2 regions of the Siphonobacter sp. SORGH_AS_1065 genome follow, and region 1 is predicted to be linked to the other one. Evidence: riboswitches for the same ligand, from Rfam matches in the RefSeq annotation. Region 1 holds a riboswitch; the other holds the start of a gene.
What was found. A riboswitch is a leader RNA that binds a small molecule or an ion and turns the genes downstream of it on or off. The one in region 1 is predicted to bind cobalamin.
Positions count from the first base shown of each region.

Region 2: it holds a riboswitch for cobalamin, as region 1 does, so the genes downstream of both, QE390_RS01995 (TonB-dependent siderophore receptor) here and metE (5-methyltetrahydropteroyltriglutamate--homocysteine S-methyltransferase) in region 1, are expected to answer to the same signal.

Region 1 covers NZ_JAUTAM010000004.1:3,590,063-3,597,447, forward strand. The annotation lists gene QE390_RS15585 (serine protease) at 1-792, opposite strand, end outside; gene pgk (phosphoglycerate kinase) at 994-2,184, opposite strand; cobalamin riboswitch at 2,466-2,681, shown strand; gene metE (5-methyltetrahydropteroyltriglutamate--homocysteine S-methyltransferase) at 2,989-5,298, shown strand; gene QE390_RS15600 (acyl-CoA thioesterase) at 5,383-5,769, shown strand; gene QE390_RS15605 (cysteine-rich CWC family protein) at 5,871-6,083, shown strand; gene QE390_RS15610 (VRR-NUC domain-containing protein) at 6,313-7,385, shown strand, end outside.
Region 2 covers NZ_JAUTAM010000004.1:289,589-296,973, forward strand. The annotation lists gene QE390_RS01970 (rhodanese-like domain-containing protein) at 41-340, shown strand; gene QE390_RS01975 (glycoside hydrolase family 130 protein) at 344-1,447, opposite strand; gene QE390_RS01980 (histidine phosphatase family protein) at 1,514-2,032, opposite strand; gene QE390_RS01985 (adenosylcobinamide-GDP ribazoletransferase) at 2,065-2,838, opposite strand; gene cobT (nicotinate-nucleotide--dimethylbenzimidazole phosphoribosyltransferase) at 2,828-3,844, opposite strand; gene QE390_RS01995 (TonB-dependent siderophore receptor) at 3,865-5,745, opposite strand; cobalamin riboswitch at 5,859-6,143, opposite strand; gene QE390_RS02000 (gluconate 2-dehydrogenase subunit 3 family protein) at 6,344-6,955, opposite strand; gene QE390_RS02005 (four helix bundle protein) at 7,018-7,385, opposite strand, start outside.

The sequences.
Region 1 (7,385 bases):
CGCTGTATCAATCTGATAAGTAATGACCCGGGCCGAAACCGACGAGGCTTTCTGAGCCATCCACCACAGCTGATTACCTCCTTTGTCACCGGGGTAACCACCAACGTTTAAAGCATTCGCTTTGAGATAATTATCATCTCGTACCGCAAAACCAAAATACCCAACGGTATCGCCAAGGCGGGCATTGGCAGGAAGGATAATGGCTCCGTAATCGTTATTGCGGTTTCTGCTTTGCGTCCAGCCCGTCACACTTCTAAAATCAGTAGCAATAACTGAGCCATAGGGGCGGGAGGCATCATTTAATCCGGCTATTACTTCAATACTTTTCGCCCAGCCTCCATGCTCGTGCATGAATACGCAGTGACCTGCTGTAATGACTGTTCGCGGACCAACCAGATAGCCCGAACCAATCCAGCGGCTACCATCCTGAGCGGTCATTCGTAAAGCCACAATAGCTCGCCAGGGGTAAGTCGTGGTAGCTGTGATTCGTACACGTTCATCCGGGTAAATCACTACTTCCGACAGCAGTTCTTCTTCGGGGTAACTGGCATAATAGGCATCTTTCAGGGGTTCCTGCTGACCTGTCAGGCTGCCGGATTCCTCCGTACTAAAGGCAGATTCTTTGAGATTATTGGGGCTGGCGGTTTCGTCATCATCCTGAGCCGTGCGACCGGGGAAGTAACCCTCTACTTTTTCAAGCGTATCTTCAGTTACTTGAGGAGCTTCGAGCGTGAGTGTTTCACCCTGAAAAGGATCATTCGAAAGAATGGAGGTGCCATTTTTAGTAGCCATTTTCTGAAATTGGTTTAGGTTGAACAAGCGTTTACCTTGTTAGTAAGGTGTGACAAAGGTTCAGCTAAAATGGATTTCAGGAAATACCACAATTCAGTGATTCCAAGTGAATAAATAGAGCTGGTCGTGACTTTTTATTCAAGGGGTGAAATAAAAAAGCCGACCCTTTTTACAGAGTCGGCTTTTTCTAAGCATTTATTCTTAAGCTTCCAGAGCAGCTACTCCGGGAAGCGTTTTGCCTTCCATGTATTCCAACAGAGCACCACCACCAGTAGAAACGTAGCTTACGCGATCACCGTAACCCGCGTTATTAACCGCAGCGGCAGAATCACCACCACCAATGAGGGAGAAAGCTCCGTTTTCTTCCGTTGCTTTCACTACGGCTTCTGCAATGGCGTTCGTTCCAACGGCGAAGTTCGAGAATTCGAATACGCCCATCGGACCATTCCAGAGGATTGTTTTCGATTGTTCTACAATTTCCGTGAACACGGCAATGGATTGATGTCCAATATCCAGACCTTCCCAGCCTTCAGGAATCTGACCGGAAGGAACCGTCGTTTTGGAAGCATCGTTCGAGAATTTATCGGCCATAACTGTATCCAGAGGCATAACTAGGTTTACACCTTTTTCTTTCGCTTTCTCGATCAGTTCCAGAGCCAGCTCCATTTTGTCATCTTCGTGAATGGAATTACCAATCTGACCACCCAGAGCTTTCGTGAAGGTATACGTCATACCACCACCTAAGATGAGGTTATCAACTTTATCGAGCAGTTTTTCGATCACCAGAATTTTATCGGAAATCTTAGCACCACCCATAATGGCCGTGTAAGGACGCTCTACGTTATCCAGAATGCGTTGAGCATTATCCAGCTCGGCCTGCATAACATAACCGCTTACTTTATCCGTGAAGAACTGACCGATAACCGCCGTAGAAGCGTGAGCACGGTGAGCCGTTCCAAAGGCATCGTTTACCCAAACGTCACCCAGTTTAGATAATTTTTCGGCGAAAGTTACGTCCCCCTTTTCTTCTTCTTTGTAGAAACGAAGGTTTTCGAGTAACAGAATTTCACCGGGTTGCAGAGAGGCTGCCAGGTCAATGGCCTGCTGTCCAATGGCATCATCCGCAAATTTCACGGGACGGTTGAAGATAACAGACAGGGCGTTTACTAAGTGCTTAAGCGAATACTTTTCAGTAGGTCCATCTTTCGGACGGCCCAGGTGAGACATCAGGATAACCGAACCGCCGTCGTTAAGAATTTTTTGAATCGTCGGAATGGTTGCTTTGATACGGGTATCATCGGTGATTTCATAACGGTCATTCAGGGGAACGTTGAAATCAACGCGGACAAGAGCCTTTTTTCCGGCGAAATTGTACTGGTTCAGCGTCTTCATCAGTAAGAATCAGATGTTTAAATGAGTAATGATTTGACAACTCTTATTATACGTGTTGATGAGTCGGTCGAGAAAGGAACAAAATTATACATTCGGCCAAACTTCCCTAAACTTCCCTTCTTTTTAACCTTTAAGTGATAATTTAGATTTGATAAGTTATATTTTTACTTCTTTAATTTATCTTTTGCCAAGTAGAAAAGCTCTGTTCCTCTTCATCTTTATTATAACGGCAGAACCGGAAAAGGGTTTAATCCTTTATATTTGCTCCGTTCTTTGTAACGCCCGTCAATCGGATGGTTGGTTTCATTAGCAGATCTTCGCTGCTAAAGGAATGAAAAAGGAATCGTGTGAAAATCACGAGCAGACGTGCTACTGTAAGTATCTGTTTCGAACCTCGAAACAAGTGCATCCCAGATTTCCCATTGTTCCCTGAGGAATGAGAAGGGGGGAGTCGCATGATACAAGCCAGGAGACTTGCCAGCCTTCTCAATGGTCATACCTTCACGCATAGGGTCTGATTCACGCATTGATTTTACAAATTTCTGATTACCCAACTCTGCTCACTGCCGGTCCCGAAACTGGCAGGTTTGCGGTTGTGCCTGAATTGTGCTGATTTTGAAACCATCGAAGTCGGACCAGGAAAGCTATACCCTTATAGCAGAGGCATTAACTCCGTCATTCGCGTGAACGGATGACGACTCGTACGTTACTAATGCGGAATCAGTGATTCGTAACAATTCACCGTTTTTGGCGGGTTGGGTGTTTCGAAGGCGTTTTGATAAACCCTTTTTAACACAAAAACACATGGTTACTCACAACCTGGGCTACCCCCGCGTGGGCAGCAAACGCGAACTGAAATGGGCCTGCGAACAATTTTGGGCAGGAAAGATTTCGAAAGACGAACTTCTGTGGGCAGGTCGGCAAATTCGCCGACAAAACTGGCAGACGCAATTACAGGCAGGTCTGCAATGGATTCCTTCCAATGACTTTTCCTATTACGATCAAGTGCTGGATACCGCATTAATGGTGGGAGCCGTGCCCGAAAGGTATCAGGCGGTTATTGATGGAAAAAACAATCGGGAACTGGAGATTTACTTCGCCATGGCTCGCGGAATCCAGAAGGCCGAGCTGGACATAAAGGCGATGGAAATGACGAAGTGGTTTGATACCAACTACCACTACATCGTTCCCGAATTTTTGAAAGATCAGCAGTTTAAACGGTATTCCGATAAGGTCATTCACGACTTCGAAGATGCCAAGCAGATGGGTATTCTTACCAAGCCCGTCATTCTGGGGCCGGTTTCATTTCTGTTATTGGGTAAGGAAAAAGAAGAAGGTTTCCACCGAATTGATCTGCTCAATCGGTTATTACCCGTTTATATTGACGTATTACGCGAACTGAGTTACCGGGGGGCAACTTGGATACAGCTTGACGAACCTTGCCTGACGCTCGATTTGTCAGCTAATGAAAAAATCGCTTTTCAGCAGGCGTACCAGGCTATTCAGAAAGCATTACCTCAGGTTCAGCTTCTGGTGGCGACTTACTTCGAAAAACTAGGTGACAATCAGTCTTTGGCCCTGCAATTACCCGTATCTGCTTTGCATATTGACCTAATGCGTGGACCTGGACAATTAACCTCCATTCTGGCGGATCACGAATTTGTTACTTCCACTAAAATCCTTTCGCTCGGCGTAGTGGATGGGCGTAATGTCTGGAAAAATGATTTCAGCCAGTCGTTGCAATTGCTGAATGAAGCCATTGCCAAGCTAGGCAAAGCCCGTGTTTGGGTGGCTCCGTCCTGTTCGTTATTGCATGCTCCTTACGATCTGGATTTAGAGAAAAACGAAGAGGTATTGACACCGGAAATCAAAAACTGGATGGCATTTGCTAAACAGAAATTGCAGGAAGTAACCACGCTGGGTCAGTTAATCGAAGGCGAAAATCTGGAGCTATTAGCAGAAAATCAGCAGGCCATAGAAAGCCGAAGGACGAGCTCGCTGATTCATAAACCAATTGTAAAATCCCGCGTGCAAGCGGTTCAACCCAGCGATTTCGAACGGAAGCAAGCCTTTACGATTCGTCAGAAAATTCAGGAAGCAAGTCTTCAGTTACCGCTGTTTCCCACCACCACGATTGGCTCCTTCCCCCAAACCGAAGAGGTTCGTCAGTGGCGGGCGAAGTACAAAAAAGGTGATGTTACTAAAGAAGAATATGAGGCTTTTGTGGAGGGAGAGATCGAAAAATCCATTCGTTGGCAGGAAGAAGTCGGGCTTGATGTATTGGTTCACGGTGAATTCGAGCGAAACGACATGGTTGAATATTTTGGCGAACAGCTTTCGGGTTATGTGTTTACTCAATTGGGCTGGGTACAGAGTTACGGAAGCCGTTGCGTAAAACCGCCCATTATTTACGGAGATGTCGAACGGCCTGAAGCCATGACGGTTCGCTGGACGACGTTTGCTCAATCCAAAACGGCTCAATTAATGAAAGGCATGCTGACGGGACCAGTAACGATTCTGCAATGGTCGTTTGTGCGGGATGACCAGCCGCGTAGGGATACGGCTTTTCAGATCGCTTTGGCTATTCGGGATGAAGTGCTGGATCTGGAAAAAGCAGGAATCAAAGTCATCCAGATTGACGAACCTGCCATTCGCGAAGGCTTACCCTTACGCAAAGCCGACTGGGGCACTTACCTGACCTGGGCCGTGGATGCGTTCCGACTCAGTGCCGCCGGCGTTACCGATCAAACGCAGATTCATACCCACATGTGCTACTCGGAATTTAATGACATTATCGAGGCTATCGCTCGCATGGATGCCGATGTCATTACCATCGAAACGTCGCGTTCGCAGATGGAGTTACTCGATGCGTTTTCGAACTTCCAGTACCCGAATGAAATCGGGCCGGGGGTGTATGACATTCATTCGCCCCGTGTACCCAGCGTGGAAGAAATGGCACATTTGCTGGAAAAAGCACTTCGAACCATTCCAGCTCGTAACTTGTGGGTCAATCCCGATTGCGGACTAAAAACCCGCCATTGGGCCGAAACTGATCAGGCTCTACGCCACATGGTCGCTGCCGCTAAACAATTGCAGCAAACCGTGAAAGCGTAGGAGTTTAGCGTTTTGGGTTTGGCGTTTAGAGTTAATGTTACATTGAACTCTAAACGCTAAACCCAAAACTCAAAACCATTTTCCATGTCACTCGAAGAAAAAATTAAGGCGGCGGAGACCCGCGTGTTTAAGGCCGTTTTCCCGCACACAACCAACCATTACGATACTTTATACGGCGGTATGGCCATGCAGTGGATGGACGAAATCGCCTTCATTACCGCGACCCGTTTATCCCGAAAACCCATGGTAACCGTCTCCAGCGACCGCATTGACTTTCGGCAGGCCATTCAGGCAGGGATGCTGGTTGAATTGATTGGGAACGTCGTACACGTGGGGAACACCAGTATGCGAGTGAGCGTGGAGATTTACGTAGAAAGCATGTACGCCGAAGGCCGCGAACTAGCCATACACGGCACCTTCACCTTCGTAGCCATAGACGCAAATAAAAAACCAATTCGAATTTTGGAGTAATGTTTAGGGTTTTGAGTTTAGTGTTAGGAAGTTCTTTTGATAAGAAAAGAATTTACGTCGCAAGTATTAACTCAAAACCCTAAACTCCTAACTCTAAACATATGAATAAACATGCCCTTGAAGGCTGTCCGCGTTGTGGGCAGTTATTTACCTGCAAACTCAATGCAAGCTTAAAATGCGACTGCAATCAGATCGTATTAACGCCGTCGGAAATGCAGTACATCCGCGATATTTCGATCATGGATTATGACAGCGGCTGTTTGTGTCTGAATTGTTTGCAGGAGTTACAGCAGGAGGCGAGGGCATTAGAGTAAGCTTACTAAATAAACAAACAAAAAGGTAAGGCCCTGCCGCTGCCAGCTTTTTCGCTGGCAGCAACTAGTTGAAATAATGGTAACCCAACCTGTGAGGCACTATCAAACGGATTGCTACCAGTGAAAAAGCCGGTCGGTTCACGCGGGCCACGATATTCAGAAACTAATAGCAAATCAAACTTTTTCCTGAGAAAAAGACTTATCATAGCTCTAAGCCACGTAGCTATTTATGTCTGAACGTCTGGAACTTCCACCGAAATATTACCTCGATTACTTTACCTATTTACTTGCCTTTGTGCGTCGGTTTTACCTGAACTTATTAACCGACGATGAAAAAGAATTTCTTCAGGATTTCGATCAGTTGAGCGAAAACGCTCAGTGCCTTTTTATTCGGTTTACCAACCGAAGAGTGGCCTTTTTTCGGGTTCGAAAAATCAAGTATCCCGAAATTGATAACTGGGCAGAGGCTTTGCTTGAATTGGAAAACAAAGGTTTTGTCGCCCGTTTGTCTGACTATCACCAGAATCGGGCGGGGGAGATTCTTGACATTTTCAGTAAGCCGGAAGTACTAGGTTTTGCCAAACAACTGGCGTTGGAAACCAAAGGCAAAGCCAGTCTCAAAAAAGACGAGGTAAGCGACTGGTTGTTAGAATCCGTGCCTTTTCCAGATTTAGCCAGTTATATTGATCAAAGCGAACCCGTAGTCAAGGTTAACTACGAGGCTCAGACGATGCTTTTCAAGTTTTTATTTTTTGGAAACCGGCATGCGGATATGAGTGAGTTTGTGGTGCGGGATCTCGGCCATATTCGGTTTGAACGCTTTGATGAAGATCGGTTTGTTCCACATTTTACCTCCAGGGAAGAAGTCGAAGATCGGCTGAAAGTTTCATTGGCGGCGGAAGATTTCCATTTGATGAAAACCGCCGAAACGGATCCTTTGGAAATTAATACCTGGTTTCTGGATTGGTATGAGAATCATGTCCCGCTAGCTGAAATTGCTCAGCCTTCCCTGGATCGCCTGATGCTGAAGATCGCGGGTTTCATGGAACGCCAGAAAAAACTGGAAGAAGCCCTGGTGCTGTTTCGGATGACTACCGCACCGCCGTCGCGGGAGCGGCAGGTTCGGTTATTGATGAAGTTGAAAGACCCGGAGGCAGCTACGGCTCTGGCTGAGGAGATGTTGATTAACCCTTTCAATGCGGACGAGCAGTTTTTTGCAATTGATTTTCAAAACCAGCAAGCGGCTCAGGGCCAGAAAAAAAGGGCTCGTAAATCGACCACGGAATGGTTGTTGAAATCAGA
Region 2 (7,385 bases), 3.3 Mb from region 1:
AGACGACTCTAGAGAGGTATTTTTCTTTACGCACATAAGGATGGAACCTATCAATGCCTCTACCTTGAAAAGCCGGCTTCAGGCAGGCGATCCCCTTCAGATTCTGGACATTCGCACGCCTTACGAACGGGAGAATTTTTCCATCGGCGGTCTACACATTCCGCTGGATGAGTTACTCTTACGCGTGCATGATATTCCCGATTCCTGGAAGAATGAAGAAATCGTAGTGGTTTGCGGAACGGGGCTACAAAGTGCCATCGCCGCTCGGGTATTAGCCAAACAGGGTTTTACGAATATCCATAACCTGGAAGGGGGCTTACAGGCGTATGCCGTTGTGTAAGGGTTAATGAACGGCTACCGCAATTTTCGAGTCAGCCGTCCCATAATATAGAAACCACTTCTTTTTGAAGTACACCAATCCTTCCAGAAACACGACGTTATTTACCTGCCCAGTTAACTCGTAAGGTTTATCAGGAACGAAAAAGGGTTCGTCCATTCGGGCCAGAATCTGCGTCGGATCCTGTCCGTTCATTAAGATCTGACCTGCCTTATATACCAATGCATTTTTCTTTTCAGGCATGGGTCGGGCGGCGTTGTAGATCAGTAGAATGCCCTTGTCAGTTATTAACCCATAAGGACCGGGTTCTACTAACTGACCATCAAACTTATCAGGACGGGGCCGTACAATGGGCTTCAACGTTCCATCCGCTTCGGTTAGAGGTTCCCAGTGAATCAGATCATCGGATTGAGCCAGAAACAGGTTGGTGTCGCCAAAGTACATCCAGAACTTTCCATTTATTTTTTCAGCAATCACCTGATCTCCTTTTTGCCGGGCGACAATGGCTCCCGATTTTGACCATGTGTTCAGATGCTTTCCTTCGCCCAGAACCGGGCCGTGTTTAGTCCAGTTTCGCAAATCTTTGGACGTAGCCAGCATCATCCGGGCTGTTTTACCATCGTAAGCCGTGTAGGTCATTATATAACCACCCTGCGGGCTTTCAACAATGCGGGGGTCTTCCGTACCGCCTTCCCATTCGTATTTTTTCTGAGCGTCATTGCTGGGATAAAAAATGGGGTGTTTTTCTTTTTTAAAGTGTAGCCCATCTTCACTAATGGCTAATCCCAGTCGTGAAACCCCGGCATATTTCCCCAGTTTATCCTCAGCCCGATAGATCAAATGCACTTTTCCCTCCCGCACGACTGCCGCCGGATTAAACACGTCTTTTTCTTCCCACTTCACTTCTTTCTTCCAGATGGGATCAAAGAACGTTTCATTGGGCGTTGGAACCAGCACCGGATTGAGACTATCTACTTTTTCGAAGGGCAGTAAGGCCCAGTCCGAAACGGTTAATGAATCGGTAGCAGTTGATTCTGTTTTTTGAGTAGCATTTCGGCAGGCTCCCAGTGAAATCCCAACCAATAAAATAATATACAGACGTTTATTCATAGTTGTAGTAGGTAATAATTATGTCTGCAATAACACTAATAAACACAATTATCTACTACATAAATACTATAAAATTCGTCCTACCCATTGGTCAAGAGCAGGATTCGGGTGTAGGATAAACTGGTCAACCTGACCGTAATCAACCTTAATTTTAAAAATATTAGGGAGTGGAACGCCAATCAGATTGGCCCAGATGCAGCGTAATACCCCCGCATGCGTAACGATTGCTACGCGTTCGTAAGATTGTTGGCGTAATTCTTCCAGAAAGGCCTGAACCCGGTTACAGACCATTTCCAGGCTTTCTCCTCCGGGCGGTTGAACCCGAACAAAATCATTCATCCAGTCGGTTACTTCCTTTCCCTGCAAATCATTCCATAACTGCCCTTCCCAATCGCCGAAATTGATTTCCATTAATCGCTTCTCTTCAAGTAATAAAGAACCGGGAATCTGCTCAGCGAGCGTTACACAACGCTTTAACGGACTAGTATAAACGACATCAAATGGCTTTGTGAACTGCCTGGTAATCTGCTGAATTTCCTGATAATAATTTTCCGATAAATCCACCTCCCGTTGACCGTAACACATTCCTTTGGTATTATGCACGGAAGTGTGCCGTATTACAAACAAATCCATATGGCGTAGATACCCAGATAAAAAACTACTTCGCTAACCTGCTGAATCGCCCCGAGGCAATCGCCCGTGTAACCGCCAATCCATTTCTTAAAAAACCAGCTCAGCATTACTTTCGAGCCATAAGCCCCTAAAACAGCCAGAGCAAGCCAATAACTAGGCAGTAAAAAGAAGGTCAGGCCCGTAAATAAAACGCCTGGGAACAAGCCCTTCCAGCCTATACGACTCGATGTTGCGGCCCCTGATTTACTACTGGCTTCATCACGAACGTATTCGTGCGTTTCAGCGGCTATAGAGGCTATTAATCGGCTACTAATTTGCCCACAAAAGATGGTACTCCAGATGAGAGGCTCGGAAAGGGTAGCAATTTCTACCAGGATCAGGTATTTGAGACTCAATAACAGCCCAATACCCACGACACCGAATGTCCCCACCCGGCTGTCTTTCATGATTTGAAGAATCTGCTCTTTACTCCAGCCGCCGCCAAAGCCATCGCACACGTCAGCAAAGCCATCTTCATGGAAAGCTCCGGTCGTTAGTACACCCGCACCCATGCTTAAGAGAAGGCTGATGTTTTTGGGAAAGATAAGCGTACTACTGAAGTAAACGGCCAGCATAATGGCTCCAACGATTCCCCCAATCATTGGAAAATATTTACGAGACTGCCGCATTTGTTCGGGTCCATGCCCCACCCAGGCGGGGCATGGAATCCGGGTATAAAAAAGTACCGCCGTTAATAGGATTCGTAACTCATGTATCATTCTTGTGCGAAGAAATGCCTGCTTCGTTAAAGGTGGACATCTGATTCAGGAAAGCTACTGCACTTTTCAATAAAGGATATGCCAACGCACAGCCCGTGCCTTCTCCCAACCGTAAGTTCATACGAAGAAGCGGCTCCGCTCGCAAAAAATCAAGCAGAAGGCGATGTCCCTGTTCAGCCGACTGATGACAATAAATCGCATTTTCCAGTACATCAGGCTGCATTTGGCTGGCAATCAGCAGAGCAACGGTAGAAATAAATCCGTCGACTAAGATTATCATTTTTCTCGAACGGGCCGCCCGAATGGCTCCCACCATTTGAGCAATTTCAAACCCACCATACGTTTGAAGCATTTGGTAAGGGTCACTGCAACTCCCATTTACCCGGATGGCTTCCTTCAGAACCGTTACTTTTCGTTGTAATTGTTCTGGATTAACGCCAGTCCCTTTCCCTACGCAACTTTCAATGGGAAGGCCAGTAGCCATGCTCATCAATACACTCGATGAAGACGTATTACCGATTCCCATTTCCCCAAAACCAATCACATTGGAACCTTTATCGTGCAGTTCATTCACAATCATGGCTCCTTTCTCCAGACAAAACCGAAGCTGTTCTGAACTCATCGCTGGCCCTTTCAGGTAACTATTTGTACCGTAACCAGCTTTGGCGTGAATCAATTGCGTTTCTTCTGAGAATTCGGCATTCACACCCGCATCAACCACGTATAACTCCAGCTCATTCTGGCGGCAGAATACGTTAATAGCCGCTCCTCCTGCCAGAAAATTGAGCACCATCTGATAAGTTACTTCTGCGGGATACGCACTTACCCCTTCCTGAGCAATGCCATGATCTGCCGCGAAGACTACCAGAGCGGCTTTTCGTAACTCTGGCGTTTCGGTTTGCTGTATACAGGCCATGCGGAACGCCAGAGTTTCCAGCTGGCCTAAAGCTCCTAAAGGCTTGGTCTTATGGTCAATTTTATATTGTACTCTTTCTTCGAAGGACATAGGATCGATTATCTAATCTGCTAAAAATCAAACTTTAAGCCTATGTTGAAATTACGCCGACGGGTGTTATACCCGTAAACCTCAAAATACTGCTTATCCGTAAGGTTACGAACGTCACCGTATAGTTTGACGAAAGCATTGAACTGATATTCGGCATATACATCCAGTGTGGTGTAAGCGGCTAAGTCTACTATTCCAAGTCCGTAAACCTGCTCCTGACGTTTGCCCACACTTCGCACTGCTAAGGAACTGAAGAAGTGTTTTGTGAACTGATAGCCAACGGTTGCATTGCCCATCACCTTCGGAATTCGGAAAAGATTAAATGAGCTGGAGTCTCGACCATTAACCGTTTGAGTCACCCGACCCGTTACATACGTTAAATTACCCGAAACCACTAAATTTTTAAAGCGACTCGATACTTCAAATTCCAGCCCATGATCATTCTGGCGACTATAATTCACGTACTTACCGTAGGGTTCAACGCTTAATGACTGAAAAGCAATCACGTCTTTAATAGCCCGGTCGAAATAAAGAGCTCGTATAAATGATCGTTTATCCGTAGCAAATAACTGAACACCAGCCTCCAGCGAACGACTCATTTCGGGCTTCAAATCTTTGTTACCATACGGCGAATACAACTGATACAAGCTTGGGGCCCGGAATCCACTGGAAAGGTTAGCAAAGAATTTTACCTGATTGCTTAAAAGATAAGAAGGATTGATGGAATAAGTTGCGTTACTACCGTATAAGGAATGATGGTTATAGCGTCCGCCCAGTTCCAGAGCAAAGCTGGAATCGGTTCGAATCAAAGCCGTGGCATACGCACTGAATAAAGTTGTTTTCGCTAGATTTTTCTCTAAAGATGGAGCATAAGGATTGGTTTGAGCTGTATTCTGAGTCCGCAGATCAACCCCGGTAACGAGAGTTAACCAGCTAGTAGTCCGCCAACTGTTATAGATTTCTGCAAAATGACTATTTCCCTCAAACGTGGACTTGTCCTGAACAGAATTACGTTGGAAAGCCGAGAACGCATAATTTGCCGTCAGTTTTCCAGAAGCATAACTATAATCTATCCCTGTTCCGGCCAGTTTAAAGGTGTTACGGTAATTATAGCTGGGATCATCGGTTAGGGCTCCGGCGTCAATTTCATTTTTATACCCCGAATACAGGCCCCGTACCTTCCAGATTAGATTGGGAGAAAGATTAATACCGCCGTTTAAGAGAACGTTATCCTGCCAGAAACCATCGTTATCAAAGTTCTGATTTCCTTTCGCATCATATGCCGCCGAAAATCCATCGGAACGCAATCGGGTATATTGAGCATTGAAGTAACCTACTTTTGAAGCTCCATTCACACCGACGGTTCCCCGGAAAATACCATAACTTCCGGCCTGAACGGTGGCATGGCCTCCGATGGGTCGATACCCTTCTTTTTTAGTAAAAATGTTAATTACCCCAGCTACCGCATCCGAACCGTACAGGGTAGACTGAGCTCCCCGAATGATCTCAATTCGTTCGCATTCCCCAACCGAAAGCAGATTGAGATCAAACGTGTTATTAATCTGAGAGGGATCATAGATGGGTAAGCCATCGAGTAAAATCAGGGTGTTCCCTCCACCGGCTCCGCGTAATGAGACGGTCTGATTGGTTCCCAGCGGCCCCTGAGCCCCAACGATCATAACCCCGGCCTGACGGGTTAATAACTCCCCAAGCGATTGAGTAGCGTATTTTTGTAAAGTTGAATCGGTAAGAACGGTAACTACTTTACCCGTTTGGGATAATTTTTGTCCGGTACGATTGGCGGTGATGGTTACTTCTTCCAGTTGGGTATCCGGTTTTTGAGCCCAGACCTGCAAAGTTGTAATCAGGAGAAGAAAGGTAATTCTGGTAAATGTGTTCATGACTCCACTAATGATTAAGTAAGGAGTCTTTCGTAGAAAAGTGAATAGAAATCCGGCTGGGTGTTACCATCCAGTGCGTTGAAATTCATTCACGGCTTTTCACCCGAAAGCTCGAAAAGTATACCATTTCAGGCAGGTCTTCTGGCTCGTTTCATCTCAACCCCCACCTTCCCATACGTATGTACAGTGGCTTTTGGAAGTTGTGTTTGAGTTTGGAGTTTGGAGTTTAGTGTTTTGAGTTATGAAGGCTGTCAACTTTACAATCTTAACCCTAAACTCAAAACTTACCACTCTAAACTCATTAAAACTTACAGCTACGGGGATAGCCCCGGATTTACACCGGTGTTCCCTTTTCATTCAACAGAGTTTCTGCTGAAACCTAAAACGTGGGCAAAAGTATAAAAAATACTTAATGCTGACCCGGTCTTTTACCGAATCAGCATTAAGTATACCTTTCGTTCTACTACGTTTGAGAGATTTAATTTAGTTAGAAGAGGTTAGAGTTAGGTGTGAGGAGTTTGATGAAAACCTCTCATTTATCTTACTTTTTCAAACTAAATCAAACTTCTCAAACTACTGCTAACCTTCTCAAACCCCATTACTCATAACTCAGTCCGTATTGCTTCAGTACCTCTTCGGGCACTCCTTCCCAGTTGTTGGGAGTATTTCCTACGTAACCCAAATCGTTGAAGCCTATGCGGGTAGTATAAAAACCGGTTAAGGTCATGTCCCGCATTTTGTTAAAGAACGCAACGCCTTGAGAGAACTGAGGTTTCGCTTGTTCAGGATAGGCAATGTCATCCACGATTTCTATCTGCTGAGCTTTTGTAAGCTCCACAAATTTCTTGCTGAAGCGTTTTCGGCTTTCATTATCTAACCAGGCCAGCCCTCCACGAAGAGGAATTTGGTGTACGGGTTGATCTTTCACCATAAATTCAATGAAAGCCGGTACACCCGCTTGCGAGGCACTGCCCGACTTCTCGTCCGCCGGAAGAATAATGTCGCACAAAACGGTGAGGGTTTTCATTTCCTGAGGTGTAAAGAACTTATCAGCCATGAGTTTGGCATCCCGGATGGCTTCCGATTTCTGCCGTCCGCCGGGCACCACCAACGGTTTTTCGGGCGGAGCCGCTACCAGATCCGTAGAAGGAACCGTAGCCATGCCCAACGACCCCAAGGCAATCGACTTAAGTGTATCGCGACGTTTCATTTTGTTAACGTTTGGGGTTTTGTGTTTAGGGTTTTGAGTTAATATTCGCCTACTTCTACTAGTTACTCATAGTTAACCAAATCTTCTTCTAAAGTCGGTGGATGACTAGGTGACTGGTATCGACTTCCTTTTATCTTAGACTGATTCAGATACTGCATAAGCTTTCTAATCATCCCTCCAATTTCTTCGGCCCTTTGGTATTGCTCATCGAATAATTCCTGCTCAACATAGTCACGATCCAAGGCCCGATAGAGTTGTGATTTGGACTCCTCCAGAGACCCTTTCGCTATAGCTAAGAAATGGACAAACTCATTTCGATTTCCCCTCCCAAACCCTTCGGCAATATTGTCCATAATCGAGTCTGCTGACCTTCGTAACTGACGTCTGTGATCGAAATCATTCGCAAATGGCCCCTCTTTAGTCAATTCAA